DNA from 2 places in the Mycobacterium sp. Soil_C_30 genome. Region 2 is predicted to be linked to the other one. Evidence: predicted binding sites of a transcription regulator. Region 2 holds the regulator's gene; the other holds the start of a gene.

Region 1 (14,912 bases), 120 kb from region 2:
CACATCCACGGTGCCCGTCGAGGCATCGACCGTGCGAGTCCTCTTCATTGTTGCCTCCTCTTGTTGGGGCACTGGATACCCACCGGACCGCGGGGACTAACTCGCGCGCGGCGCCCGGCCCCGATCCCGTCGGCCGGCTCCGCCGGTGTGACTCCAATCACTCTGGCGCGCAGAAGATTTCGACTGTGACGGCAGACACACGAAGCAAAGTTCACAGTCAACTGACAGCCCCCACGGGATTAAACTTAGTTTTACTAACGTAGTTTTAGATGGCGCGGTCACCACGCCGCCTTTCTTCCTCATTCCTGCTAATTCCAAGGGGACCTCTATGAACGCTGCACAGTCAGCCCAGGACCGCGAGACCCGCCTCGCTCACCGGATCGCCGATCTCTACGCCCACGACGCGCAGTTCGCAGGCGCTCGCCCCAGTGACGCCATCAGCGCGGCGATCGACCAACCCGGCCTGAGCCTGCCGACGATCGTCGAAACCGTGATGGTCGGCTACTCCGACCGCCCCGCCCTGGCCCAGCGCGCCGTCGATCTCGTCGTCGACTCGGCCACCGGCCGCACCACCGCGACGCTGCTCCCCCGGTTCGACACCTTGACCTACGGTGAGCTCTGGGAACGCATCGGCGCGGTGCGCAACACCTGGCACCACGAAGGTCTGCACGCCGGTGACCGCGTGGCCATCCTCGGCTTCACCAGCGTCGACTACACCACCGTCGACATGGCGCTCGTCGGACTGGGTGCGGTGTCGGTGCCACTGCAGACCAGCGCGCCGGTAGCCCAGCTCCGCCCGATCGTCGCCGAAACCGAACCGGCGCTGATCGCCTCCAGCATCGACTTCCTCGACGACGCCGTAGAGCTCATCCTGACGGGCCACCAGCCGCAACGCGTGGTGGTGTTCGACTACCTGCCCCAGGTGGACGACCATCGCGACGCGCTCGCCGATGCCCGTCGCCGCCTCGCCGAAGCCGGTCACCCCCTGCCGGTGGAGCCCCTGTCCGAAGTGCTGACCCGCGGTCAAGACCTGCCGGCCGCACCGAAGCCGGACTCCACCGAGGACAATCCGTTGAGCCTGCTGATCTACACCTCCGGCAGCACCGGCGCACCCAAAGGGGCGATGTATCCGGAGAACAAGGTCGCCAACATGTGGCAGGCATCGGCCCGCGCCGCGTGGCTCCCGGAGCAGTCCCCACTGCCGGCCATCGTGCTGAGCTTCATGCCGATGAGCCACATGATGGGACGCAGTGTTCTCTTCGGTGCGTTGTCATGCGGCGGCACAGTCTATTTCGCCGCCCGCAGTGACCTGTCCACCTTCCTCGAAGACCTCGCGCTCAGCCGCCCCACCCAGCTCAGCTTCGTGCCACGGATCTGGGAGATGCTGTTCAACGAGTATCAGAGCGAACTGGATCGCTCGGCGGCAGACGATGACGATCAGGTGCTGACCGCATTGCGGCAGAAGCTGCTCGGCAATCGGTTCGTCTCGGCGATGAGCGGATCGGCGCCCATCTCGGCGGAGATGAAGGCGTGGGTGGAGCGTTTCCTGGACATGCATCTGGTGGAGGGTTACGGCTCCACCGAAGCCGGCGCGGTGTTCGTCGACGGTGTCGTGCGACGTCCTCCGGTGATCGACTACAAGCTGGTCGACGTCCCCGAACTCGGATACTTCCACACCGACCGGCCCCACCCCCGCGGTGAACTGCTGGTCAAGAGCGAGCAGCTGTTCCCCGGGTACTACAAGCGGCCCGATGTGACCGCCGAGATGTTCGACGCCGACGGCTTCTACCGGACCGGCGATATCGTCGCCGAGCTGGGACCGGATCAGCTGGAATACGTCGATCGCCGCAACAACGTGCTCAAGCTGGCGCAAGGTGAATTCGTCACCGTCTCCAAATTGGAAGCGGTCTTCGACAGCGCCTCGCTGGTGCGGCAGATCTATCTCTATGGCAACAGCGCGCGCTCCTATCTGCTGGCGGTGGTGGTGCCGACCGAGGACGCGCTGGCGCAGTCGGACCCCGAGACGCTCAAGGCGCGCATCAGCGAGTCGCTGCAGCGGGCGGCGCGGTCGGCGGATCTGCAGTCCTATGAGGTCCCCCGCGACTTCCTGATCGAGACAACGCCTTTCACGCTGGAGAACGGGTTCCTGACCGGTATCCGCAAACTGGCCCGGCCGAACCTGAAGGCACACTACGGCCCCCGGCTGGAGGAGCTCTACAGTGAGCTCGCCGACGGCCAGGCCGCCGAGCTGCGCGCGCTGCGCCACAGCGGTGCCGAGCAGCCCGTGCTGGAGACCGTGAGCCGGGCCGCCGGTGCACTGCTCGGCGCGGCGGCCTCCGACCTGCAGGCGGGCGCCCACTTCACCGATCTGGGCGGAGACTCGCTGTCGGCGTTGACCTTTGCCAACCTGCTGCACGAGATCTTCGGGGTCGACGTGCCGGTGGGCGTGATCGTCAGCCCGGCCACGGATCTGGCTGCCATCGCGGCGTTCATCGACGCCGAGCGCGCCGGTGGGAGCAAGCGTCCGACGTACGCTTCGGTGCACGGCAGGGAGGCCACCGAGGTCCACGCCCGCGATCTGACGCTGGACAAGTTCCTCGACGCCCATACGCTGGCCGCCGCACCGACCCTGCCGGGCCCCGCCGAACAGGTCCGTACCGTGCTGCTGACCGGCGCCACCGGATTCCTCGGCCGCTACCTGGCCCTGGAGTGGCTCGAACGCCTGAGCCTGGTCGACGGCAAACTGATCTGTCTGGTGCGGGCCAAGTCCGATGAAGACGCCCGCCGCCGGCTGGAGGCGACATTCGACTCCGGTGACCCCGAATTGTTGCGGCACTACCAGGAATTGGCCGCCGCGCATCTCGAGGTGATCGCCGGCGACAAGGGCGAGGCCGACCTCGGGCTCGATCAAGCCACCTGGCAGCGCCTGGCCGATACCGTGGACCTGATCGTCGACCCCGCCGCGCTGGTCAACCACGTGCTGCCGTACAGCCAGTTGTTCGCGCCGAACGCGCTGGGCACCGCGGAGCTGATCCGCATCGCGCTGACCACGAAGATCAAGCCGTTCGTGTACGTTTCGACAATCGGCGTCGGCGCCGGCATCGAGCCCGGCACGTTCGTCGAGGACGCCGACATCCGCGAGATCAGCGCCACCCGCACCGTCGACGAGAGCTACGCCAACGGGTACGGCAACAGCAAGTGGGCCGGCGAGGTGCTGCTGCGCGAGGCGCACGACCTGTGTGGGTTGCCGGTATCGGTGTTCCGCTGCGACATGATCCTGGCCGACGTGACCTATGCCGGGCAGCTCAACCTGCCGGACATGTTCACCCGGATGATGCTGAGCCTGGTGGCCTCCGGAATCGCGCCGGAGTCGTTCTACGAACTCGACAGCGCCGGACAACGGCAGCCCGCCCACTACGACGGCCTGCCGGTCGAGTTCATCGCCGACGCGATCTCCACCCTGGGCGCCAATGTGGTCGAGGGATTCGAGACCTATCACGTGATGAACCCCTACGACGACGGTATCGGAATGGACACCTTCGTCGACTGGCTGATCGAAGCCGGGTATCCGGTGCACCGCGTCGGTGACTACGCCACCTGGCTGGCCCGGTTCGAGACGGCCCTGCGGGGGCTGCCCGACAAGCAGCGGCAGGCCTCGCTGTTGCCGCTGCTGCACAACTACGCCCGCCCGGAACATCCGATGCGGGGGTCCATGGCACCGGTCGACCGGTTCCGGACCGCCGTGCAGGAGGCCAAGATCGGCCACGACAAGGACATCCCGCACATCACCGCCCCCGTCGTCGTCAAGTACGTGACGGATCTGAAGCTGCTGGGTCTGCTCTAGACCCAGCCTCGACTACGCCAGGGCCGGTGCCCTCCCCGCTCACCGGTCCTGGCGTAGTGCCCTTCACACCAGGGCGAGGGCCAGCAGCACCACGGCGATGGCCGGGAAGGTGCCTTGGGTCAGCGCCGCACGGGCTTTGTCCGGCGACGACGCCACCAGCACCAGCGCCGCAGCCGCCATGGACCCGGCGCCGGCGAACACCAGCGCCGCACCGATACCTTTGTGGCCCAGGGCGACCGCGGTGATACCCAGTGCGGTGATCACCGCCAGGAACAGGTTGTAGAAACCCTGATTGAAGGCCAGCAGTTTGGTGGCCTCGGCTTCTTCCCTGGTGGTGCCGAAAGCCGCCCGGGTGCGCGGGCTGGTCCATGTCAGCGACTCCATCACGAAGATGTAGACGTGCAGCAGCGCCGCGAGCCCGGCGAAGATCGATGCCGCAGTGATCATGAAAGCTCCGGTATCTCGCGAAGAGCGCCACGCTCAGCGCTGTCGGTGGATGTGCTGTCGGTGGATGTGCACTGTAATCGAACACCACGCCTTGTCAGGAACCCATCGTGATCCAGCAACTCGACGCCGCGGGCCCGTGCCGCGATGGCCACCCGCGCGACGTCGACCGCCGGGAGCAGCTCGGCGAGAACGCGCAGACCGGCGTCGATTCCCGCCAGACTAGGCGGCGGTAAATGGTGGTTTCGGCTGGTATGGCGTGTACCACCACCAGTCGCAGCGTTGCCCGCCGGGCCCGGGGTGCGGTGGAACATCAGGTGGTGGTGTGGTCGGCGGACGCGCCAGTGATCCGGCGCGTAGCGGATGCCCGGCTGCATCGGTGACCACGAGGCGATCCACCGGACCGGTAATCGTGATGACATGCTTGTGGTGCATCCGATGGTGAAATGGGCATACCAGCACCAGGTTCCAGAGCTCGGTGGGGCCACCGTCCTCCCAATGGACGACGTGATGAGCATGGAGTCCGCGGGTGGCCCCGCACCCCGGCACAACGCAGGTGCCGTGGTCGCGGTGCTCGAGGGCGCGGCGCAGCCGGCGGCTGATGGTGCGGGTTTCGCGGCCGGCGCCGATGGGGCGGCCGTCGCGTTCGAACCACACCTCACAGGTGGAATCGCACAGCAGGTACCGGCGGTCGGCATCGGAGAGCAACGGCCCCAGATGCAATGCGGCAACGCGGGACTCGAGATCGAGATGCACGACGACGGTGGTCCGCTGTCCGTGCGGGCGGGCAGTGACATCAGCGTCCCAGCCGGCTCGCACCAAGCTCATGAATCCGTCGACCGGGACCGGGAACGGCGGTGTCTGATCGGATTCTTCATCACCGTGGTCTCTTTTCCAGTCGGCGACAACCTTGTCCTGATGCGACTGCAGCGCGGCGTCGAACTCCGCAGCCTCCTCGGCAGGCAAGGTGACATGCCAGGTGGTGGACTGCTCACCGCAGGTCTTGGTGATCGACCGCGGCGCCTCCGGTTCCGGTATCGGCTCGGGCTCGACGTCGGGCTCTGGTTCAGGTGTGGGACGCGGTTCCAATGCAACCGCCTGACGGATCTGCTTGACGGTGGCAAACCGGGCGAACTGCGCGTAATGCGCATCGGAACCCGCGCCGGCTTTCTCAGCGACGGCTCCCACCTGGTCCAGCGACAACCAACCTTCGCGCATACCTGCAGCGCACTGTGGGAATTCAGCGGACCGCTGCGCCACCGTGGTGATGACCGTGGCGGTGTGCGGCGAGACCCCGGTCTTGGCAGCCACCAAGGACGCCACCGACCGATACCCCGTGGCGCCCGCCAACCCGTCACCGTCGATCTCGGCGACGATCTCCACGATCTCCCCGTCGATCGCATTGCGCTGGCCGGTCAGCTCCCCGAGCCTGTCCAGCAACACCTCCAGCCGCTGCTTGGGAGAAACCCCAGCAGCGGCCAAAGGCGTTGCAGTGGAAGGCATGACACCATCAAAGCAGACACGTCCGACAAGAAAGCTGAGCTCTGGGCCGAACAAGGCCGGCCCGTTCTCCCCCTCGTCCCCGGGGCTGGGGAGTGTCGCAGTAACGGTGTAAGTGGCCTTACGGCCCCCGGTGTACCGGGGGCGGAAGGGCCACCTGGTGACCGAGACTGTCGTGGCTGTGGAGCCATCGCAGAAAGGACCATGACGAGGGGTTCGGTGCGGGGCGTAGAGGGCTTGTCGAGGAGGCCAGCGTCACCATGCGGACGCCACCGGTTGACCCACTTCGAGGCGCAGGCGTGTGAGATGCCCATCTCTGCGGCGATGTGAGCGAGGGGCCGAGTTCGGCATCGATGGACAAGCCGTCGACGGCCTTCGACGCTCAGCGGAGCATCTGCGTGACTCACCCGACAACGTCGCTTCGGTATCGAGGTGCGATCAGGCGTTGCGAGGGCAGCAGCATGATCAAGGCGACGCCGGTTAGGGCGATGGCTACCCACACTGGCCCGAGATCACCGGAACACGGGAGCGCCACCGCCCCAGCTGCCGGACCTACCGCCGCCCCGATGTTGAGCGCGGCGGTCGCATAGGAACCGCCCATGGTGGGCGCTCCGGACGCCGCGTAGAGTACCCGTGCGATCAGGGTGCTCCCCACGGCGAACGCCAGCATTCCTTGGACGAAGATCAGGATCAAGAGAAGCACCGGGTGTGCGGCAAGCAGCGCGAAAGCCACCCATCCCGAAAGCAGGATGGGTGCGCCCACGCCGAGAGTCCGACGCGGGTATCGGTCGGAAAGGCGTCCGGCCGCAGCCACTCCGAGAAAAGATCCAAGGCCGAACAGCACCAGGGCCAGCGGTACCCACACCTCATCCAAGGCAGCGGTCCCGGTCACGACGGGGGCGAGGAACGTGAACGCGGCGAACGTGCCACCGTTGACCAAGGCTCCGAGCAGCATCGCCATGAATAAACGGGGCGAACAGAGTTGAGCGAGTTCGAAAACCAGAGACTTCGCACCGTCGGACCGTTCCGATGCTGAGTCTGTGTGGGGCCGAATCCCGACGAGGATGCCGGCTGCGGCGGGAACGCATAGCAACGCGACGGTCCAGAACGTGGCCCGCCACCCCATCGCGCTACCGAGCAGAGCGCCGGTGGGGACGCCGGCGACGGTCGCGATCGTGGTGCCGGACAGAAGGATTGCCAGGGAACGTCCCTTCTGGTCAGGGGCAACAAGACGGGTCGCAGTGCTCAGGGCGACTGCCAGGAAACCGGCGTTGGCGACCGCGGCCAGGACACGGGTGGCGAACAGCACGGAGAAGGACGGGGTGATCGCGGCGACGACGTGACAAAGTGCGAAGACCACCACGCAACCGAGCAGTGTGGCCCGCGCAGGCCATCGGCGAGCGAAGGCGGCCATCGTGGGGGCGCCCCCGATCATCCCGACCGCGAACGCCGATGTAAGCAGTCCAGCAGTCCCGACCGAGACGTCGAAACTGGTGGCGATGTCCGGTACCAGGCCGGCGAGCATGAATTCTGAGGTGCCCATGGCGAAGACCGCGAGGGCAAGCAGGTACAGAGCGAGAGGCATCGAGTTACTCCGAGGGAAGAAACGAGCAGAAGGCGTCTCGTCACCACGGCCAGCCCGATGGAGTTGCCCGAACGGCCACCCACGCATGCAAGCGGGGCGGGAAGGCTAGATCCTCAGTGGTTCAGGGGGCTGACGGCGCGACCGAAAGCCCCCACAGTGTCCGATTCAGGGCTCGACATAGAGCAAAGTCTAAACACAGCCGATCGAGCACCGCACTCTGATTGGATGGCCACGCCATCGACATGAACGTCCTGCCCCGCAACATCTAATCGAACAGCGCGCTCTGCCCCAGCCCGGCCGCCCCGGCGGGCGGTTTCATCCCCAGGTGGGTCCATGCCAGTGCCGTTGCCACCCGCCCGCGCGGCGTACGCGCCAGCATCCCGGCGCGCACCAGGAACGGTTCACAGACCTCTTCGACGGTGGTGGCTTCCTCCCCCACCGCAACGGCCAGCGTCGACACCCCGACGGGGCCACCCCCGAAACTGCGGGTCAGCGCCGAGAGCACGGCGCGGTCAAGCCGGTCGAGGCCGAGTTCGTCGACGTCGTAGACCTCCAGCGCGGCCTTGGCGACATCCTTGGTGAGGACGCCGTCGGCGCGCACCTCGGCGAAGTCGCGGACCCGGCGCAACAGACGATTGGCGATCCGTGGCGTGCCGCGGGAGCGCCGCGCGATCTCGGTGCTGGCGTCGTCGCCGAGCTCGATGCCCAGGATTCGCGCCGAGCGGGCGAGCACCCGTTCCAGTTCGACCGGCTCGTAGAAATCCATGTGCGCAGTGAACCCGAAGCGGTCGCGCAGCGGCCCCGTCAGCGCGCCCGAGCGGGTGGTGGCACCGACCAGGGTGAACGGTGCGACTTCCAGCGGAATCGAGGTGGCCCCAGGACCTTTGCCCACCACGACGTCGACGCGGAAATCCTCCATGGCGAGGTAGAGCATCTCCTCGGCCGGGCGGGCGATCCGGTGGATCTCGTCGATGAACAGCACGTCACCTTCGACGAGGTTGCTCAGCATGGCCGCCAGATCGCCGGCCCGTTCCAGCGCCGGGCCCGATGTGACCCGCAGCGACGAGCCGAGTTCGGCGGCGATGATCATCGCCAGCGATGTCTTGCCCAGCCCGGGCGGGCCCGACAGCAGGATGTGGTCCGGGGTGCCGCCGCGATTTTTGGCCCCCTCGATGACCAGTTGCAGCTGCTCGCGCACCCTGGGCTGACCGATGAACTCGTCGAGCGACTTCGGCCGCAGGCTGGCGTCGATATCCCCTTCACCGACCGTCAGCGCGCCGGAGACCTCCCGCTCCTCCGGGGCATCGTCGTCGTCGAATCGGCTCATTTGTTCTTGCCCAACAGATTCAGCGCCGACCGCAGCACCGTCGAGGTGGAGGCATCGGGTTCAGAGGCCAGCACCTTGTCGGTGGCCTCCTCAGCCTGCTTGACCGCAAAGCCAAGTCCGACAAGGGCTTCGACCACCGGGCCTCGCACCGCGTGGCCACTGGCGGCACTGGAGCCCGCCGTACCGGTCACCGGGCCGATCTTGTCACGCAGTTCCAGGACCAACCGTTCGGCGCTGCGCTTGCCGATACCGGGCACCCGGGTCAGCGCGGTGACGTCACCGTCGGCCAGCGCCTGCCGCAACGCGGTGGCGTCGTAGACCGCCAAGGTGGCCAGCGCGATCTTCGGTCCCACCCCGGACACCCCGAGCAGCGTGGTGAACAGATCCCGCGCGTCGGCGTCGGCGAAGCCGAACAGCGTCATCGAGTCCTCACGAACGATCATCGCGACGATCAGACGGGCCTCGGTGCCGCGTCGCAGCCCGGCCAGCGTCGACGGTGTGCACATCACTTTGTAGCCCACCCCGGCGCATTCGATGACAGCGTGATCGAGGGCGATGTCGACGACCTCGCCGCGCACGGAGGCGATCATCGGGCGGCCTTGAGTTTGGCTTGGTAACGCTTCTTCTGCTCAGCGGCCATGGCCTCCGCCTTCGCCATCCGCGCGATCATGGGCGCGCGCCAGCAGTGACAGATGGCCAGCGCCAGCGCATCCGCGGCGTCGGCGGGGGTGGGTTTCTGCTGCAGCGCGAGGATCCGGGTGACCATCTCGGTGACCTGAGCCTTGTCGGCCCGGCCGTTGCCGGTGACGGCAGCTTTGACCTCGCTCGGGGTGTGGAAGTGCACCTCGATGTCCCGCTTGGCGGCGGCCAGCGCCACCACGCCCCCGGCCTGGGCGGTGCCCATCACCGTGGACACGTTCTGCTGGGCGAAAACCCGCTCGACGGCCACCACATCGGGTTTGTGGGTGTCCATCCAGTACTCCACGGTGTTGCTGATGGTGAGCAGCCGGTGGTGCAGCGGGTCACTCGACGGCGTGCGCACCACGTCGACATCCAGGGCGATCACCTGCCGCCCTGTGCCGCCTTCGATCACCGAGAGACCACACCTGGTCAGTCCCGGGTCGACGCCCATGACGCGCAACAACTGGGACCCCTTCCCACCAGAAAACACCGAACAGCTGTTCGAGAGCCTAGCCGGTACCGGGGACACCCTACGGTAGGGACACGCCAGCTGGGCACCGCCGACCGGAGGAACCGATGCCAGAACCGCGCAGTGATCTCACCGAACTGCTACGGCGCCGCGCGCTCACCGAAGATTCCGCTCGGCCAGACGCCGTGGACCGCCGCCACGCCGCAGGCGGGCGGACCGCGCGCGAGAACATCGCGGACTTGGTGGACCCGGAGTCGTTCGTCGAGTACGGGCGGTTCGCCATCGCGGCCCAGCGGCAGCGCCGCGAGGTCACCGACCTGATGGCCCGGACCCCGGCCGACGGACTGGTGGCGGGCACCGCCCGCATCAACGGGGCGGCCTGCGCGGTGCTGTCCTACGACTACACCGTGCTGGCCGGCACCCAGGGTGCGCTCGGGCACCGCAAGAAGGATCGCCTCTTCGAGCTCATCGAGCGATTGCAGCTGCCCACGGTGTTCTTCGCCGAAGGCGGCGGCGGCCGACCCGGTGACACCGACTACCCGGTGGTCTCGTCCCTCGATGTCCGCGCCTTCGCGCTGTGGGCGGGGCTGTCCGGGCTGGTGCCCCGGATCGCGGTGGTCAAGGGTCGCTGTTTCGCGGGCAATGCCGTGATCGCCGGATGCGCTGATCTGATCGTCGCCACCGCCGACACCTCGATCGGGATGGGCGGCCCGGCGATGATCGCCGGCGGCGGCCTCGGCGACGTCGCCCCGGATGACGTGGGCCCGGTGTCGGTGCAGGAACCCAACGGCGTCATCGACGTCGTGGTGGCCGATGAACGCGAGGCCGTGGCGGTGACCAAGAAGCTGGTGGGCTATTTCCAGGGCCGCACCACGCCCGGCCCGGCGGCCGATCAGCGGACGCTGCGCACCGTCGTCCCCGAGCGGGCACGTCGCGCCTATGACGTTGCACCCGTCATCGAGACGCTGGCCGACGAAGGCTCGGTGACATTGCTGCGCAAGCGTTTTGCCCGTGAGATGGTGACCGCGCTGATCCGCATCGACGGTCGCCCGATCGGGGTGATCGCCAACGACACCCGCTACATGGCCGGCGCCATCACCGCGGCAGGCGCCGAGAAAGCGGCACGATTCCTGCAACTCTGCGACGCTTTCGGCCTGCCGGTGCTGTCGCTGGTGGACTGCCCCGGCTACATGGTCGGTCCGGCCGCCGAGGCCGACGCACTGGTGCGGCGCGGATCGCGACTGCTGATCGCGGGCGCGTCGCTGGAGGTGCCGCTGATCGCGGTGGTGCTGCGCCGTGGGTACGGTCTTGGCGCGCAGGCGATGACGGGCGGCAGTCTGCAGGAACCGCTGCTCACCGTGGCATGGCCGGGAGCGCACCTGGGACCCATGGGTCTGGAGGGCGCGGTGCGCCTGGGCATGCGTAAGGAACTGGACGCCATCGCCGACGACGCCGAACGCGAGGAACGGGTTCGTCAGCTCACCGACGCGGCACAGGTGAACGCCGGCGCACTGAACGCGGCATCGGTGTTCGAGATCGACGATGTGATCGACCCGGCCGACACCCGGGCGTTGATCATCGCGACCCTGGCGGCGGCCGACGGGCACCACCGCTCCGGCCGGCGCCGGTTCATCGACACCTGGTGAAGCTTTTCACCGCTCGAGGCCGGTGCTGTTGCGCAACTCGACGGCACCGCCCTCGTGGGTCACATCCGCCTGTGCGCTGCGCTTCTGGGCGACGATCTCGTTGATGCGACGGCCAGAGGCGCGCCAGCCCTTCACCTTCTCGCGGCCCACCTCTTGGCCGTCGCGTTCGGTGATCACCTTCCACGGCATTCCGAGGAACTTGGCCAGCAACCAGAACGGCCAGGCCAGCAACACCGGTAGCGCCAGCAGGAACAGCACGATGCCGAAAGTGCTACTGCCCCACGACGCCATGTCCATTGCCCCCAGCAACGGCCACTGAGCACGGCGCACCCGCCACTTCACGCCGTCGGCGTCACGGAACTCTGGCATGCGATCACTGTAAATGCACCGCGCAACCCTGGCGTTTCCTGAGGATCGTGCACTACGGGGCACGAGATGCCGATTCGGTGAGTAGTGTCCCATCCCGGCACGTCGAAGGACTGCGCAAGGGGCTGACCCATGAACGGTGAACCAGACCTCTACATCGGAGGTTCCTGGCGGCGCGCGTCCGGCGGCGGCACGCGCGACATCATCAACCCGGCCGACGGAAGCGTCGTCGCCACCGTCGACGAAGCCGGTCCCGACGACGCCCGCGAGGCCGTCGCCGCGGCACGCGCCGCTTTCGACGAGGGCAGCTGGCCCGCCACGCCGGTGGCCGAGCGAGCCGCAATCCTGCAACGCATCGCCGACCTCCTGTCCCGGGACAAGGAGCACGTGGCGCTTCTCGAAACACGCGACACCGGGAAGACGCTGGCAGAGAGCCGGATCGACATCGAGGACGTGATCTCGGTGTTCCGCTATTACGCCCACCTGGTCGCGGTGCAGACCGACAAGATCGTCGATGTCGGCGATCCCGCCGTGCTCAGCCGAGTGGTCCACGAACCCATCGGGGTGTGCGTGCTCATCGCGCCGTGGAACTACCCGCTGCTGCAGATGTCCTGGAAAGTGGCACCGGCGCTGGCCGCCGGCTGCACCATGGTGATGAAACCCAGCGAAGTCACGCCGCTGAGCACCATCGCGTTCACCTCGCTGGTGGAAGAAGCGGGTGTGCCGACGGGCGTGGTCAACCTGGTGCAGGGCAGCGGCGCCAGGCTCGGGGCGGCACTGACCGACACCGCCGAGGTGGACTTCATCTCGTTCACCGGCGGACTGGCCACCGGGCGCACCATCGCCGAAGTCGCCGCCAAACACGTCACGAAGGTCGCGCTCGAACTCGGCGGCAAGAACCCCCACATCGTGTTCGCCGACGCCGATTTCGACACCGCGGTGGATCACGTGTTGACCGGGGTGTTCCTTCATTCCGGTCAGGTGTGCTCGGCGGGCACCCGGCTGATCATCGAGGAGTCGATCGCCGAGCGGTTTGTTGCCGAACTCTCCATCCGCGCCGAGAAGATCCGGGTGGGCGACGGGCTGGACCCGGCCAGCGAAACCGGTCCTCTGGTTTCCGAGGCGCACCGCGACAAGGTGGAAGCGTATGTGGCGCTGGGGATCTCCGAAGGTGCCACGCTGGTCTGCGGGGGCCGCCGGCCCGAGGCCCCGGCGCTGGCCAAGGGCTATTTCTACCTTCCCACGATTTTCGACCGGTGCGACCGGTCGATGCGGATCGTCACCGAGGAGACCTTCGGTCCGATCCTGACCGTCGAACGATTCACCGACGAAGCCGAGGCGATCGCACTCGGCAACGACACGCAATACGGTCTCGCGGCGGGTGTCCGGACATCGGACAGCGCCCGGGGCGAGCGGGTGGTGCGGGCACTGCGGCACGGCACCGTGTGGCTCAACGACTTCGGCTACTACACCGCGGCAGCGGAGTGGGGCGGCTACGGGAAGTCCGGTAACGGACGCGAGCTCGGACCGACCGGCCTCGCCGAATACCAAGAGATCAAACATATCTGGCAAAACACGGCGCCGCAGGCCGCAGGGTGGTTCAAGGGCTGACGCCCGATGAGCCAAGGCTAGGGAGACAGTCATGGTCATCAGAGAAACGCACGCCGACAGCGGCCTGGACGAGTTCGGTTACCGAGAATCCTTGGACCGCAGTATCGGCAAGTTCGCCAGCTTCGCCGCCGGCGTCAGCTACATCTCGATTCTGACCGGCACTTTCCAGTTGTTCTACTTCGGATTCGGCACCGCCGGACCGGCCTACCTGTGGTCCTGGCCGATCGTCTTCCTCGGGCAGATGGCCGTCGCGCTGTGTTTCATGGAACTCGCCGCGAAGTACCCGGTGGCCGGCTCGGTGTACAACTGGAGCAAGAAACTGGCCAGCAGGTTGGTGGGCTGGACCTCGGGCTGGTTGATGCTCACCGCCTCGATCGTCACCATTTCGGCGGTGGCGCTGGCGTATCAGCTCAACCTGCCACGGCTGTGGAGCGGATTCCAGATCATCGGCGACGGCACCGGGGAATACGACTACGCCGCCAACGCGGTGCTGCTGGGCACCGTGCTGATCGTGTTCACCACGGTGGTCAACGCACTCGGGGTGCGGTTGATGGCGATGATCAACAGCGCGGGGGTTTTCATCGAGCTGATCGCCGCGGTGCTCATCGCCTTCCTGCTCGCCATCCACATCCAGAACGGTCCCGATGTGTTCTTCTCGGCCAACGGGTACGGCGCCGACGAGAGCATGGGGTATCTCGGCGCGTTCCTGGTCGCCTCACTGGCCTCCGGTTACGTCATGTACGGCTTCGACACGGCCAGTTCGCTGGGCGAAGAGACCAGAGATCCCCGGCGCACTGCACCCAAGGCCATTGCCCGGGCCATCCTCGCGTCGTTCGTGATCGGCGGCGCCATCCTGGTTTTCGCGGTGATGGCCGCGCCGAATCTGCAGGATCCCGCGCTCGGCGAAAGCTCGGGCGGTCTGCAGTACATCGTCGAACTGGTCATGGGCGGCCCGCTGAGCAAGGTGTTCCTGGTCTGCATCGTCATCGCGGTGACCGTGTGCACGCTGGCCGTGCACACCGCGGCGATCCGGCTCACGTTCGCCATGGCGCGCGACAATGCGCTGCCGTTCGGCGAACGGCTGGCCACCGTCAACCCGAAGACGCAGACACCGATCGTGCCCGCGGTGACCATCGGGATCATCGCGGTGGTGATCCTCGTCATCAACATCGGTCAGCCCAAGATCTTCACGGTGCTGACGTCCATTGCGATCATCATGATCTACCTGGCCTATCTGATGGTCACCGGGCCTCTGCTGAAGAAGCGGTTGCAGGGCCAGTGGCCACCGGCGGACCTGAAGGCGGAGGGCTATTTCACGATGGGCCGCTGGGGTCTCCCGGTGAACATCTTCGCCGTGGTCTGGGGTGTGGCGATGGCGCTGAACCTGGCTTGGCCGCGCGCTGCCGTGTACGGGGAGCCCTGGTACAACACCTGGGGCG
Region 2 (14,912 bases):
CCGTCAGAATTGGTGGCACACGGCCAGCTGTCGCAGGAATGGTGGGCGGCTCTTGAACGTTAATTGGGGTGCATGAAAAGTGATCTCCGTGCGAATCTGTATTCGCCTATGACTGAATATCCGTTTAATCACAATCCCAGCGTCGGTGAGCTGGCACTCGATGACCGCGCCGCGTTGCGCCGTGTGCACGGGCTTTCGACCGAACTCGAAGACGTCTCCGAAGTCGAATACCGCCAGCTGCGGCTGGAGCGGGTGGTACTGGTCGGCGTCTGGACCGACGGTAGCGCGGCCGACGCCGATGCGAGCCTCGCCGAACTGGCCGCACTGGCGGAAACGGCGGGCTCCGAGGTCCTCGAGGGCCTCATCCAGCGCCGCGACAAACCGGACCCGTCCACCTACATCGGTTCCGGCAAGGCCCAGGAACTGCGCGAGGTCGTCATCGCGACCGGCGCCGACACCGTGATCTGCGACGGTGAACTCTCACCCGCCCAGCTCAACGCGCTGGAAAAGGCCGTCAAGGTCAAGGTCATCGACCGCACCGCGCTGATCCTCGACATCTTCGCCCAGCACGCCACCAGCCGCGAAGGCAAGGCGCAGGTGTCGCTGGCGCAAATGGAATACATGCTGCCGCGGCTGCGCGGCTGGGGTGAGTCGATGTCCCGGCAGGCCGGTGGCCGCGCCGGTGGCGCGGGCGGCGGCGTGGGTACCCGTGGTCCCGGTGAAACCAAGATCGAGACCGACCGTCGTCGCATCCGGGAACGGATGTCGAAGCTGCGCCGCGAGATTCGCGATATGAAGAAGATCCGCGACACCCAGCGCAGCACGCGGGTCCGCAGTGACGTCCCGCAACTGGCGATAGTCGGCTACACCAACGCGGGCAAGTCCAGCCTGCTCAACGCCCTGACCGGGGCCGGTGTGCTGGTGGAGAACGCGTTGTTCGCCACCCTCGAGCCCACCACCCGGCGCGGCCAGTTCGACGACGGCAGGCCGTTCGTGCTCACCGATACCGTCGGCTTTGTCCGGCACCTGCCCACCCAGCTGGTCGAGGCGTTCCAGTCCACACTGGAGGAAGTGCTCGGCGCCAGTCTGCTGGTACACGTCGTCGACGGCTCCGATGCCAACCCGCTGGCCCAGATCAGTGCCGTACGTCAGGTGATCAACGAGGTGGTCGCCGATCGCAACGGCACCCGGCCACCGGAGTTGTTGGTGGTCAACAAGATCGATGCCGCAGGTGATCTGGCGCTGGCCCAGCTGCGGCGGGCGCTGCCCGAGGCGGTGTTCGTTTCGGCGCGCACCGGTGAGGGGCTGGACCGGCTGCGTCAGCGGATGAGTGAACTGGTGGAACCCACCGACGTCGCCGTCGACGTGACCATCCCGTACGACCGGGGTGATCTGGTGGCCAAGGTGCACAGCGACGGCCGGGTGGACAACGCCGAACACACCGAATCCGGCACCAGGATCAAGGGTTTCGTTCCCGCGGGACTGGCGGCCGGGCTCCGGGACTTCGCCACCCGCTAACGCCGCACCAGCGGCGGCGGCTGGTGTGCCCGCACCGGCGGCAGCGCATCGGTGAACTTCTCCACCTGCACCAGCACATGCGCGCCGGTGCATCCACGGGCCAGCGACGACGTGCCGCGGTCATCGGTGAGCACATTGGGATTCCCGTGCACGCACATGGTGTCGGGGTCGTGGGGGTCCTCGGGGTCGTACCAGGCCCCGGTGGGCAGATGCACCACCGCGGTGCGCACCGCGTCGTCGATGACGACGCCGGCCAGGCAGCTGCCACGGTCGTTGTAGACGCGGACGACGTCGCCGTTGCTCAACCCCCGGGCGGCGGCATCCACCGGATTCATCCGAATCGGTTCGCGCCCCTGGACTTTGGACATCTGACTGGTGCGTCCGGTGTCGAGCTGGCTGTGCAGCCTGGTGGCGGGCTGATTGGCGATCAGGTGCAACGGGTAGGTGGCCGCTCGTTCGCCACCCAGCCACTCCCGCGGGCGGTACCAGCGGGGGTGGCCCTTGCAGTCGTCGTATCCGAATTCGTCGATGGTGGCCGAGAAGATCTCGATGCGCCCGCTGGGAGTGCCCAGCCTGTGGGCATCAGGGTCGGCGCGGAAGTCCGCCAGCAGGGTGAGTCCCTCTTCGACGGGCAACCGCAGCGAACCCGCCGCCCAGAAGTCCTCGAAGCTCGGCACCGCGAAATCCAGGCCGGCCGCCCACTGCTGGTACAGGTGTGTCAACCACTGACCTTCGGTGCGGCCCTCGGTGAACTCCGCCCCGAAGCCGAGCTTGTCGGCCAGTGCGGCGAAGGTGTCATAGTCGTTGCGGGACTTAGCATATGGCTCGGCAAGTGCCGGCATGGCCATCAGCACCGGGTCGTTGCGGGAACCGGAGAAATCATTGCGCTCGTAGGCGGTGGTCGACGGCACCACAATGTCAGCGTGTTTGGCCATCGCCGTCCAGTACGGCTCATGCACCACCACGGTGTCCATCCGTGCCAACCCGCGACGCAACCGCGCCAGGTTCTGGTGGTGATGGAACGGGTTGCCGCCGGCCCAGTACACACACCGGATGTCGGGATAGGTCAACCGCAGCCCGTTGTAGTCGAACTGTTCACCGGGATGCAGCAGCATATCGCTGACCGCGGCGACCGGGATGAACGTGCGAACCGGGTTGAGGCCCTGGGGGAGCACGGGCAGTCGGCACCGCAGCGGCGCGAGCCCCGGTTCGTTCATTGAGCCGTAGCCGTGGCCGAAACCTCCACCGGGAAGGCCTATCTGGCCCAGCATCGCGGCCAGCGTCAGCCCCATCCACGGCGCCTGTTCGCCGTGTTCGATGCGCTGCAGTGACCAGCTGACCGTGACGATGGACCGGCAGGCGGCCATGCGTCGGGCCAACTGCCGCAAGGCGTCTGCGGGCAGTTCGCAGAGTTCGGACGCCCATTCGGGTGACTTGGGCACCCCGTCGTCGAGGCCGAGCAGATACCGCTCGAACCTGTCGTACCCGACGCAGTACGTGGCCAGGAAGTCACGGTCGGCCAGCGCTTCGGTGGCCAGGACGTAGGCGAGTGCGAGCATGATGGCGACGTCGGTTCCCGGCACCGCGGGCAGCCACTCGTAGTCGCCGTCCACGTCGTCGCGCAACGGGGAGATCGACACGATCCGACCCCCACGGTCACGGAACCGGGCCAGGGCGTCCCGGGCCGGATGTGCCGTCGTCCCACCGTGATTCACGGCGGTGTTCTTCATGGCGATGCCCCCGAAGCACACCAGCAGATCCGTGTGCTCGGCGATCACGTCCCACTGCGTGGAGCGTTTGAAGAGATCGTCGTGGGTGCCGACGACGCGGGGCATGATCACCCCGGTGGCGCCCAGGCTGTACGAGTGCCGGGAGAAGGTGTAGCCGCCGAGCAGTTTCAAGAAGCGGTGCACCTGACTCTGTGCATGGTGGAAGCGGCCCGCGCTGGCCCATCCGTAGGACCCGCCGTAGATCGCCTCGTTGCCGAAGGTGTCGACCACGCGACGCAGTTCGGTGGCCAGCAGTTCGGTGAGTTCGTCCCACGACACCACGATGAACTCGTCGGCCCCGCGCTGCGCCGACGGGCCGGGTCCGTTCTCGAGCCACCCGCGGCGCACCGCGGGTTCGGCCACCCGGGCGCGGTGGCGCAGCGAACCCGCCAGATTGCCCAGTAGGGGCGAGGGGTTCACGTCGGTGGCCAGCGGTTGTACCGAGCTGATGTCGCCGTCGCGGACCTGGGCGTGAAAGGCGCCCCAATGCGTCAGGCTGGCCGGCGCAGATGCCATGGCGGGCAGTTTACGGGGAACTCGCGGCACGGATTTGCCGACCAACCACCCGGTTGGTATATCGTCGTCGGCAAGACGTGTTGTCAAACCCCGAACCCGGCTCCGGAGGTCCATCATGGGTAGTGCCGTCAAGTACCAGCGCACGTTGTTCGAGCCCGAACACGAACTGTTCCGCGAGTCCTACCGCACCTTCCTCGAGCGCCACGTCGCACCGCACCACGAGGAGTGGGAAAAGAACAAGATCGTCGACCGCAACGTGTGGGTCGAAGCCGGTAAGCAGGGCTTCCTGGGCATGGCGGTGCCCGAGGAGTACGGCGGCGGCGGTATCGACGACTTCCGCTACAACACCGTGATCACCGAGGAGACCACCGCCGGCCGCTACAGCGGTATCGGCTTCGGCCTGCACAACGACGTGGTGGCGCCCTATCTGCTGCGGCTGGCCACCGACGAACAGAAGCAGCGTTGGTTCCCGGGCTTCTGCAGCGGCGAGCTGATCACCGCCATCGCCATGACCGAACCCGGCACGGGCAGCGACCTGCAGGGCATCAAGACCCGCGCGGTCAAGCAGGATGACGGCAGCTGGGTGCTCAACGGCTCGAAGACGTTCATCACCAACGGAATCCACGCCGACCTGGTGATCGTCGTCGCCCAGACCGACCCGGACAAGGGCGCACAGGGCTTCTCGTTGCTGGTGGTCGAACGCGGCATGGAGGGCTTCGAGCGCGGGCGCCACCTCGACAAGATCGGGTTGGACGCCCAGGACACCGCTGAGCTGTCGTTCACCGATGTCAAGGTGCCCGCGGAGAACCTGCTCGGCGACGAGGGCATGGGCTTCATCTATCTCATGCAGAACCTGCCGCAGGAACGGCTCAACATCGCCATCATGGCCGCCGCCGCCATGGAAGCCGTTCTCGAGGAAACCATTCAATACACCAAGGAACGCAAGGCTTTCGGCAAGCCGATCGGCAGCTTCCAGAACAGCCGCTTCGTGTTGGCCGAACTCGCCACCGAAGCCACCGCTGTGCGGATCATGGTCGACGAGTTCCTGCGGCTGCATCTCGACGAAAAGCTCACCGCAGACCAGGCGGCAATGGCCAAGTGGTACACCACCGAAGCCCAGGTGCGGCTGGTCGACCGGTGTTTGCAATTGCACGGTGGTTATGGATACATGCGCGAATACACCGTCGCGCGCGCATTTCTCGATGCACGCGTGCAGACCATCTATGGCGGCACCACCGAGATCATGAAAGAGATCGTCGGCCGCAGCCTGGGGGTCTAGCAGCGTTCCATACCCGACATATTGCGCGCAAAACGCGTCGGGCCTGCACGTCAATTCGGTACCGGGTGGGTATTGTCGTCAAAATGACGGCGATATGGCCATATCGTGCTCGGCTATTGTCCGAGAGTTGACGGTGACGAATTTCGGACGACGAGATCGGCGTATGCAGGCCGGTAAACCGCGGGGAGTGGGCATGACGACGCAGCGAAACCCATTGCGATGGGCGGTCGGAATTCTGGCGGTGTGCGCGGCATTTGCGTTCGCAACGCCATTCGTTCCGGTCGCTCACGCCGACCCGCAAGGCGACGCCGCCGTAGCGATCGATCAGGCGTGGACCGGCTCCGGTGGCGACACCTCGCCGCTCGGCCCGAAGGTCGGCGGCATCTACCCGGCCGGCGCAGGCTTCGGCCAGGACTTCGTGAACGGCGCCATGTTCTTCTCGCCCGAGACCGGCGCGCGGTCGGTCTTCGGCGCCATCCTCGACAAGTACCGCTCCCTCGGCGGCCCGGCCGACAGCGGCCTCGGATTCCCCACCATCGACGAGGGGCCCGGGCGGGCTCCGGAAAGCCGTAACGTCACCTTCAGCGCACCCGAAGGTGCGGTCATCTTCTGGACGCCTGCCACGGGCGCGTGGCTGGTGCGCGGCGTGATCAACGCGGCCTGGGACCGGGTGGGCGGATCGTCGGGTCCGCTGGGTGTCCCGGTGGAGGACGAAACCTACAGCGGCGAGACCATTTCGCAGCGGTTCAGCGGTGGGCAGCTGACCTACGACACCGCCGCCAAGACCTTCACCACCACGCCGCCCGAGTTGGCCGGGCAGCTCGGGGACCTGGCGCTGCCCGACGACGCCGCATCGTCGATCGACCTCGCCTGGCGGGTGGCCGGCGGAGCTGGCGGCCAGCTCGGCGCCAAACAAGGCGACCCGTACCCCGTCGGCGACGGCACCGGCCAGGACTTCGCGGGCGGCAAGATCTTCTTCTCGCCGGACACGGGCGCGCACGTCGTCAGCGGCACCATTCTGGAGAAGTACGAGGCCGCGGGTGGGCCTACCGGCGAACTCGGTTTCCCGACCGCCAACGAGGCCGACGGCGACGTGCCCGGCAGCCGGATCAGCACCTTCGGCGCCGAGGGTGACCCGGTGATCGTGTGGACTGCCGAACACGGCGCCGTGATCGTGCGCGGGCCGATGAAGGCGGCGTGGGACGAGCTCGGCGGTAGCGGCGGTGATCTCGGCGTCCCGATCGCCGACCAGACCGGCGACGGCACCATCACGCAGAACTTCAGCGGCGGGCAGGTCACGTACAACAGCAGCACCAACAGCTTCAGTACGCAGCCGCCGGAGCTCGCCGAACGGCTGGCTGGACTCGATCTCCCCCAGCAGGCCAGCCCCACCTCGGCGCCTGCCGCTGCGCCCGCGGCTCAGGGTGATGACAGCGGCACCGAGGGATCGGGTTCGAAGAGCTGGTACCTGTGGGTGCTCATCCCGCTGGCGATCCTGCTTCTGGCCTCGTTGGCGGCGTTCGCGGTGATGCGACAGCGCCGCAACGCCGGCCCAGGCGCCGGCGGCGGTTTCCGTCCGGGTGGTGCGCCGGGGAACCACGACGTCTTCGATGAGGCCTCGCATGGGGGGCGCGACGAGGACGAACACGCCAGATGGGAATCCGCGGGCGCAGGACAGAGCAGTGGGCCGTCGAAGTTCGGCGATGCCGAGCCCGACGACACCGACTACCTGGCCGCGCAGCCGCCGTGGGCCAAACGTGAGCCCGGCGCCCAGCCGTGGAGCGAGCCGGCCGTACCGACCGCGGGGTTGGCGGCTGCCGCTACCGGCCCCGATCTGTTCACCCATCACGGTGCGCACGAGGCCGAGGACTTCACCGCCGATGTTGAGGAGCAGGACCCCGACGCCGTTGACACCGCGCCCACGCCGGTACAGACGGAATCCGGGGAGCCGTCCGGCCGCCACGCCGCGGCGGGCGCGGAGGAGTCCCGGCCACCGTGGCTGACTGACCAAGATGCTCACGTGCCGGGGCCCGGCTCCCTGTTCGCCCCGGTATACGGTGCGGCGCCGCCGCCGGCGCAGGAAGAACCGGCCGCGCCGTCGTCTGATGTCGATGAACCGGGCTACGCGGCGCCCGTCGGCGCGACCTTCGAGGATGGGGACGGCGGCCTGTCACCGTCTCCGTACGCCGAGCCCGGGTATGGGCAACCGGATGCTTCGTTGTCCGGCGAAACGCCGAGCGAGTACGGACGGCCGGAGTACGCACAGCCGGAGTACACGCCGTCGGAGTACGCACAGCCGGAGTACACGCCGTCGCCCTTCGAGCGACCCGATGACGAACGGCCGACAGACGGCCCGTCACCGACCGCCTCGTCGGCGCCTCCGGCGATCCATCTTCCGCTGGATGACCCCGATGAAGCGCCGGAGGGTTACCCCATCAAGGGAAGTATGCGCACGGGGACCTACCACTCGCCCGGCTCTGCTTCCTACGATGTGACGGTCGCTGAAATCTGGTTCGCCTCAGAGGATTTGGCCGAATCCAACGGATTCACCAAAGCGGAGTGAGCTCACCCGCCCCCGCGGGATGGGTCAGCTCACCCCGTCCGGGTCAGATCTTCCGGATGACGGTGACAACCTTGCCGAGGATCGCGGCGTCGTTGCCCGGGATCGGGTCGAACGCGGGATTGTGCGGCATCAGCCAGACCTGACCGCTGGTGCGCTTGAAGGTCTTGACCGTGGCTTCGCCGTCGATCATCGCGGCCACGATATCGCCGTTGTCGGCCACGGCCTGCTGCCGCACCACCACCCAGTCCCCGTCGCAGATGGCCGCGTCGATCATCGATTCGCCGACCACCTTGAGCAGGAACAGCGATCCCTCGCCCACGAGTTCGCGGGGTAGCGGGAAGACGTCCTCGACGGCCTGTTCGGCCAGGATCGGACCGCCGGCAGCGATTCGGCCGAGCACCGGGACGAAGGTGGGTTCCGGCAACGCGTCCGAACCCGCGACGTCGGTGAGCACTGCCGGCGCGGCGTCGTCGGCACCCCGGACATCGACGGCTCGCGGCCGGTTCGGGTCACGGCGCAGATAGCCCTTGCGCTCGAGAGTGCGGAGTTGGTGGGCGACCGACGAGGTGGACGTCAGGCCCACGGCATCGCCGATCTCACGGATGCTCGGCGGATAGCCCCTGCTGGTCACCGAGGCGCGGATCACCTCGAGGATGGTGCGCTGCCGTTCGGTCAGCGATGGATCGGGGGAGTTGTCACGCGGTCTACCTGTGCCGCCTTGCGCGTCTGAACCTGTGCCAGTGCTGTCACCCATGGCCCTGAATGTAATCGCAGCGACCGACAGAATCAAACATGTGTTCGAGGCGTGTCGCGGAACCGGGTGCCCGTCGCTGTGCGCGGCCTGGTGCCCGGCGGCCGATTTCACGAAGTGGGGCTGGAGTGACCCCTGGGGCGGAAGTTTTTGTCGGTGGGTCGTTCTATGGTTCGGCTACAAATCGATCACATGTTCGGTTGGCACTATCTTATCGAACATGTGATCGACTAGATTCGAACACAGGAGCGAACGATGGCACAGCTCAACCGGGCTCGGTACCGGATCTCTGCAGGACACCATTTTCTCGGGTCGGAAGGAACGGACATGACACTCATCGACACTCTGCCTCCGCGCCACGCGCAGCCGCGTCCCGTGGACGGCGCGCCGCGGCCGGTACGTCGGCGCACCGACGCCGGACAGGTGAGGCGCAGGCCGATGGAGGTGCGTCCGGCCGGTGCGCCGGTCCGCCGGCGCGGTACGGGTGTGCCGGTCTCGCGGGCGCCGCATCGTCGTCGCCGGAGCATCACGCCGGTCACCACGGTCGGGCTGGCGCTGCTGGCGGCGCTGATCACCGTGTGGCTCGGCGCTGTCGCCCAGTTCGGTGAGGCCATCCAGGGCGCCACGGCCCCGACTCCGAGCAAACTGGCCGTCGTGCAGGTGCAGAGCGGGGAAACGCTGCAGACCGTCGCGGCCCGGGTCGCTCCCGGCGTGCCGATCGGCGACACGGTGCAGCAGATTCGCGAGCTCAACCAGCTCGAGAGTGTGGCCTTGACGGCCGGTCAGACGCTCATCGCGCCCGTGGGCTGAGTCCGTGTCGGACCACGACGAATCCAGGTGGTGCACAACCGTGATGGCGATGGGAATGCGCAGGACTGCGCCCAGAGCGATGGCGGTGGCTCAGCTCGGCGCGGCGCAGGTACTCTCTGAAGCGGGAGTAACACGTGTCCAGTGCGGCGAAGGAGCGGTGATGCACTGTCCTTTCTGCCGGCATCCGGATTCTCGTGTGGTCGATTCCCGCGAAGCCGATGAAGGCCAAGCCATTCGACGTCGGCGGTCATGCCCGGAATGTGGCCGGCGGTTCACCACGGTCGAGACCGCAGTGCTCGCAGTGGTCAAGCGGAGCGGCGTCACCGAACCGTTCTCTCGCGAGAAGGTGATGCGCGGCGTGCGACGGGCGTGCCAAGGCCGTCAAGTAGACGAGGACGCACTGCACCATCTCGCCCAACAGGTGGAGGACACCATTCGTGCGGCGGGTTCACCAGAGGTGCCGAGCAATGAGGTCGGCTTGGCGATTCTGGGACCGCTTCGCGAGCTCGACGAGGTTGCCTATCTGCGATTCGCGTCGGTGTACCGCTCGTTCTCTTCGGCCGAGGACTTCGAACAGGAGATCCGCGCGCTGCGCGAGCACCGACGGGTGACGGCCACCAGTTGAAACAGGAGTCCGAGGCTGCGAGGTAGTCGAAGGGTTCCGGGCTCGCAGGCGGTCACGCCAACTCGACGTTGGTGACGCCATCGCTGACCACCCGGCCGGCGACATGAACCCATCCGTCCGGACTCCACCGCGTGCGGATCTGTGACCCTTGTCCTTGCGTGATCGCCAGGTCGCGACTGAGGTACTCGGTGATCCGCACTGCCGCCGCGCCGGTGGCCTCGTCCTCAGGGACTCCGAGATTGGCGGCAAACATTCGTGAGCGCAGTGCACCGGCGTCGCGGTCGAGCCAGGTCCACAGATAATGCTGAATGTCGTCGGAGTAATCGCTGGGATCGGCGGCGGCCAGCTCCTCGAGTGAGGGGAGTTCGCGAATCGCGAACTCCGGTGCCCATTCCGCGCGGGCGCTGATCGATGTCAGCTCATCGTCACCGTCGAGGCCGTAACCGACCTGGACGATCCCCGCGGGAACCTGCAGAGTGTGCACCGGTGTGCCTTGGTCCTTCAACCACCACGAGGCGCCGACGGTGGGATGGCCTGCGAACGGCAATTCGGTTGCCGGAGTGAAGATCCTGGCGTGCGCCGTACTGCTCCCGGGTGCCGGCAGGTCAATGAAAACAGTTTCGCTGTAACCCAATTGCGTGGCCAGCCGTTGGCGGTCTCGAGGCGCGACGGCGGTGGCGTCGACCACACCCAGGGGATTTCCGAACTTGCCGGCCGAATCGGTGAACACCCGTAGCACTGTGACATCGATACCCATGGGTCGACTCTACTTGCCGTTTGGCGCCGTTCGGCGATCCCGTGAATCAGGTCGCGCTGCGCTCGTCGGTGCCCATCGCATCGAGCACCGCGACCTTGGTGTCGACGGTGCCCGACATCGCCCGCTCGCTGATGCCGCTGCGCAGCAGTTGGCGCAATGCCGTCTGGTCGTACTCGGCGGGTTCGGTGGAATCGATGAAACGCTCCACCACCTCGACGAAGCGATCCGGGTCGTCGTGGAAGGGGAAGTGTCCGGACCCCTTGAAGATCTCCAGTTGCGAACCCGGCATCGCCGCATGCGCCATGTGGGCGTGACTGACCGGGATCACCACGTCGCGGTCGCCCCAAATGAGCTGAACCGGAACCGATTCGGTCAAATAGCAGCGGTCCAGCATGGTGACCACCTGGCCGCGCCAGTCGACGACAGCGCGCAGTGTGCGAGTGAAAGCCGAGGACGCGGTGGGTTCGGGAAGATCGCGCAGGATCCGAAGGACATTGGGCAGTTCGCGTCCCAACGCCGTACTGCCGAGCACGCCGCCGGCAACTTTGCCTGCCATCTGCACCGCGGGCAACACCAACGGAAGACGCAGCAGCGCCAGCGCTTCCCCGCCCATGGGCAATGACGCCATCCGCAGCGCGATGTTGACATCGCGGGTCACTCCGCCCGCGCCGACGAGTATGAGGCGGTCGACCAATTGCGGGAACTGGTATGCGAATTGCATGGCCACGCCGCCGCCCAGCGAATGGCCGACGACGGTGACCTTCTCGATGTCGAGCACACCGAGCAGGTCGCGCATGCCGTTGGCGTACGCGGCCACCGAATAGTCTGCGCGCGGCTTGTCGGATTGACCGTGACCGAGCAGATCCGGTGCGATGACGGTGAACCGCTGGGCCAGCTTGGACTGCACCGTCGACCACGCGGTGGAATTGTCACCGATGCCGTGGATCAGCAGCAACGCCGGACCGGACCCGGCGATGCGGAACGCACGCCGGTACCCGTGAATGGTGCGGAAATCCAGGGTCGGCGTCAGCTCGCGGACCGAACGCAGATTCGGCTTGCGGGTACTCATGCGCCCGGCACCCGGCGACGAGGGCTACAGCAGCCAGGGGACGTTGCCGAGGTGGATGTCATATGCGCCAACTTCGTCGGGCCCCATAGCGGCGGAACTGAGGCGGATCAAGTGGTTCCGTTGTCGTCACGGAACGGATCCTGGAAGTTGTCGCCGGCTTGCTGGGCCAGGAATCGCTCAAACTCCGCTCCGAGTTCGTCACCGCTGGGGAGTTCCTCATCCCTGGCCAGCAGGGAGCGGTTCTCTTGTGCGGCAACGAATGCATCGTACTGTCGCTCGAGGGCGCTCACCACCTGAGCCACTTCCGGGCTGCCTTCGACCTGTTCGTCGATCTTGATACGGATCTCTGCCGCTGCTTCATCGAGGCCGTCCACCGGAATCTCCAGGGAACTGGCACCGGCCACGTGTTCGAGCAGCGCTTTGGCCGCGTCCGGGTAATCGGTCTGCGCCAAGTAGTGCGGCACGTGGACGGTGAAACCCATGACCTCGTGACCGTGTTGCGCCATGCGGTACTCGAGCAGGTTGGAGACGCTGCCCGGAACCTGGACCTCACCGACCCACGGCGTGTGATCGGCGATGAGTTCCCGGTTGTTGGCGTGTGCGGTCAACGTCACCGGCCGGGTGTGGGGCACCGCCATCGGGATGGCGCCCAGCCCGATGGTGCGGCGCACCCCGAGTCGCTCGGCCAACAGGCGGACAGCGGTGATGAAACGTTCCCACTTCAGATCCGGCTCCATCCCTGCCAGCAGCAGGAACGGCGTGCCCACGCTGTCGTGCAGGGCGTACAGGTTGAGCTCGGGGTTTTCGTAATGGGTGAAGTGATCGGTCTTGAACGTCATCAGCGGGCGACGCGACCGGTAGTCGAGCAATTCATCGATGGCGAAGGACGCCACCAACTCGGTGTCCAGCGACTGCCGGAGGTGCTCGGCGGCCAACTTGATCGCATGCCCCGCATCTGAGAAGCCTTCCAGGGCGTGCACCAATACGGGTCCGCGTCCGTCAGCTGACGACAGCTGCGGCGCAGGGAACTCGAGCTCGTACATCCCGCTCTGCTCGGGCTGGTAGCGCCGATCCTCGTGCGGGGTCGAGTCTTCTGCGGGGTCGTCGATGTGACCCATCTACTCTCGCCTCCTCGTCGCGGCGCCGTCATCACGCGTTGGCGCACCGTGTCCCTCTAGTTTCCCTCAATGCCTTGCCTGCGGCGTCGCGGACCCACCCATGAATCAACGTTGCAGGGTGTTCCGGGCATTCCGGGGGATACCCACCGCCGCGGCGGCAGTCGCAGGTCCGGTCAGCGAGCGCGGAACTGGTTGAGGGCACGCAGCTTGTTCATCACATCCAATGCCGCCACCTTGTACGCCTCGGAGAACGTGGGGTAGTTGAACACCGCGTCCACCAGGTACTCGACGGTGCCGCCGCAACCCATCACGGCCTGGCCGATGTGCACCATCTCGGTGGCGTTGGTGCCGAAGATGTGGACGCCGAGCAGGCGCAAATCCTCGGTGGACACCAGCAGCTTGAGCATGCCGTAGGAATCACCGGCGATCTGGCCGCGAGCCAGTTCCCGGTAGCGGGAGACGCCGACTTCGTACGGGATCGCCGATTTGGTCAGATCGATCTCGGTGGCACCGACATAGGACACCTCGGGGATGGAGTAGATGCCGATGGGCTGGAGTTCGGTCATACCGTGGCAGGGTTCGCCGAAGGCGTGGTAGGCCGCCAGCCGGCCCTGGTCCATCGAGGTCGCGGCCAGGGCGGGGAAGCCGATGACATCGCCTACGGCGTAGATGTGGTCGACCTTGGTCTGATAGTTGTCGTCGACGAAGATGCGGCCGCGGTTGTCGGCCTCCAGCCCGGCGTTGGCCAGATCGAGGTGATCGGTCTGGCCCTGACGTCCGGCCGAGTACATCACGGTCTCGGCCGGGATCTGTTTGCCGCTCGCCAGCGTGGTGACCGTCCCGGACGCACCGACGTCCACCGCGGTCACTTCCTCGCCGAAACGGAACGTCACCGCGAGGTCACGTAGGTGGAACTTGAGTGCCTCGATGATCTCCGGGTCGCAGAAGTCCAGCATCGATTCCCGCTTCTCGACCACGGTCACCTTGGTGCCGAGTGCGGCGAACATCGACGCGTATTCGATGCCGATGACACCGGCACCCACCACGACCATCGAGGTCGGCAGCATCTTCAGGTCCAGGATGCCGTCGGAATCCAGAACCCGGTCCTCGTCGAATTCGACACCGGCAGGTCGCGCCGGTTTTGTCCCGGTGGCGATGACGATGTGCTCACCGCTGACGGTCACGCGGTCTCCGCGGCCGGGGTTCTCGACGAGGAGGGTGTGCTCGTCGACGAACCGTGCGTGCCCGGTGTAGAGCTCGATCCGGTTGCGCATCAACTGACTGCGCACGACATCGATCTCCTTGCCGATCACGTGCTGGGTGCGGGCCAGCAGATCGGCCGGCGTGATCTTCTCCTTGACGCGGTAGCTGGCGCCGTACAGTTCGCGCTGGTTCATACCGGTGAGATAGACCACGGCCTCGCGCAGCGTTTTCGATGGGATGGTGCCGGTGTTGACGCAGACGCCGCCGAGCATGCGACCGCGTTCGATGACCGCAACCGTCTTGCCCAGCTTGGCCGCCGCGATCGCCGCTTTCTGTCCGCCAGGTCCAGAGCCGATGACCACCAGGTCGTATTCCTGCATCGAAGCCATGCGTAGCTGTCTACGCCGGTTGACCGTCGCCCGCATGCCGACAGTGTCAATACCGCGTGAACAATGCTCGCCGGCCGGCATCCAGAGTTCGCACTTCATGCACAGCGCGGTGCCTCGGCCCGGTGCAGCGGCAGCCGGCTGACGGCCGTGGTTGCCAGCGTCAGCGGCATGACATCTCATCGCCCTGAATTCGACCGTCCCGAGTTCGACCACCACCCCGATTTCGATCTGAACAGGCCCGGCGCATTGATCGCGGCCCTGCCCGCGATTCTGGGCTTCACACCGCTGAACTCGCTGGTTCTGGTGTCTGTGGAACGCGGCCAGGTCGGCGCCGTGCTGCGTGTGGACCTCGGTGACGACCTGATCGACAACCTCGAGAATCTGGTCTCGGTGGCGGCGTCGGCCCGGCCCGACGCGGCGATCGCGATCATCGTCGACGCCCAAGGAGCGCTGTGCCCGTCGTGCGGGGACGAACATCGCCGGTTGTGCGCCGCATTGTCGGAGGAGCTGAGCCTGCACGATATTCCGTTGTGGGCCGCACACCT

What was found. The regulator LexA, encoded in region 2, represses DNA repair genes until DNA is damaged. The targets are predictions, from matches to a motif close to CGAACANNTGTTCG.
Region 1: a site for LexA is predicted at 9,872-9,885, ahead of ruvC (crossover junction endodeoxyribonuclease RuvC). Genes of this name have one in related genera too.

Annotation. Positions count from the first base shown of each region.
Region 1 is NZ_JBDGJH010000007.1:289,123-304,034, reverse strand. It holds gene car (carboxylic acid reductase) at 329-3,844, shown strand; gene AC3A6P_RS16285 (DUF1304 domain-containing protein) at 3,908-4,291, opposite strand; gene AC3A6P_RS16280 (HNH endonuclease signature motif containing protein) at 4,511-5,791, opposite strand; partial or broken gene AC3A6P_RS16275 (helix-turn-helix domain-containing protein) at 6,001-6,195, opposite strand; gene AC3A6P_RS16270 (Cmx/CmrA family chloramphenicol efflux MFS transporter) at 6,192-7,373, opposite strand; gene ruvB (Holliday junction branch migration DNA helicase RuvB) at 7,639-8,700, opposite strand; gene ruvA (Holliday junction branch migration protein RuvA) at 8,697-9,290, opposite strand; gene ruvC (crossover junction endodeoxyribonuclease RuvC) at 9,287-9,841, opposite strand; gene AC3A6P_RS16250 (acyl-CoA carboxylase subunit beta) at 9,958-11,496, shown strand; gene AC3A6P_RS16245 (hypothetical protein) at 11,503-11,865, opposite strand; gene AC3A6P_RS16240 (aldehyde dehydrogenase family protein) at 11,995-13,473, shown strand; gene AC3A6P_RS16235 (APC family permease) at 13,505-14,912, shown strand, end outside.
Region 2 is NZ_JBDGJH010000007.1:165,780-180,691, forward strand. It holds gene dapF (diaminopimelate epimerase) at 1-63, shown strand, start outside; gene hflX (GTPase HflX) at 109-1,518, shown strand; gene AC3A6P_RS15575 (molybdopterin guanine dinucleotide-containing S/N-oxide reductase) at 1,515-3,803, opposite strand; gene AC3A6P_RS15580 (acyl-CoA dehydrogenase family protein) at 3,919-5,082, shown strand; gene AC3A6P_RS15585 (LGFP repeat-containing protein) at 5,276-7,645, shown strand; gene lexA (transcriptional repressor LexA) at 7,689-8,399, opposite strand; gene AC3A6P_RS15595 (LysM peptidoglycan-binding domain-containing protein) at 8,724-9,206, shown strand; gene nrdR (transcriptional regulator NrdR) at 9,367-9,831, shown strand; gene AC3A6P_RS15605 (PhzF family phenazine biosynthesis protein) at 9,884-10,588, opposite strand; gene AC3A6P_RS15610 (alpha/beta fold hydrolase) at 10,635-11,657, opposite strand; gene AC3A6P_RS15615 (proteasome assembly chaperone family protein) at 11,765-12,775, opposite strand; gene sthA (Si-specific NAD(P)(+) transhydrogenase) at 12,949-14,358, opposite strand; gene AC3A6P_RS15625 (DUF4192 domain-containing protein) at 14,536-14,912, shown strand, end outside.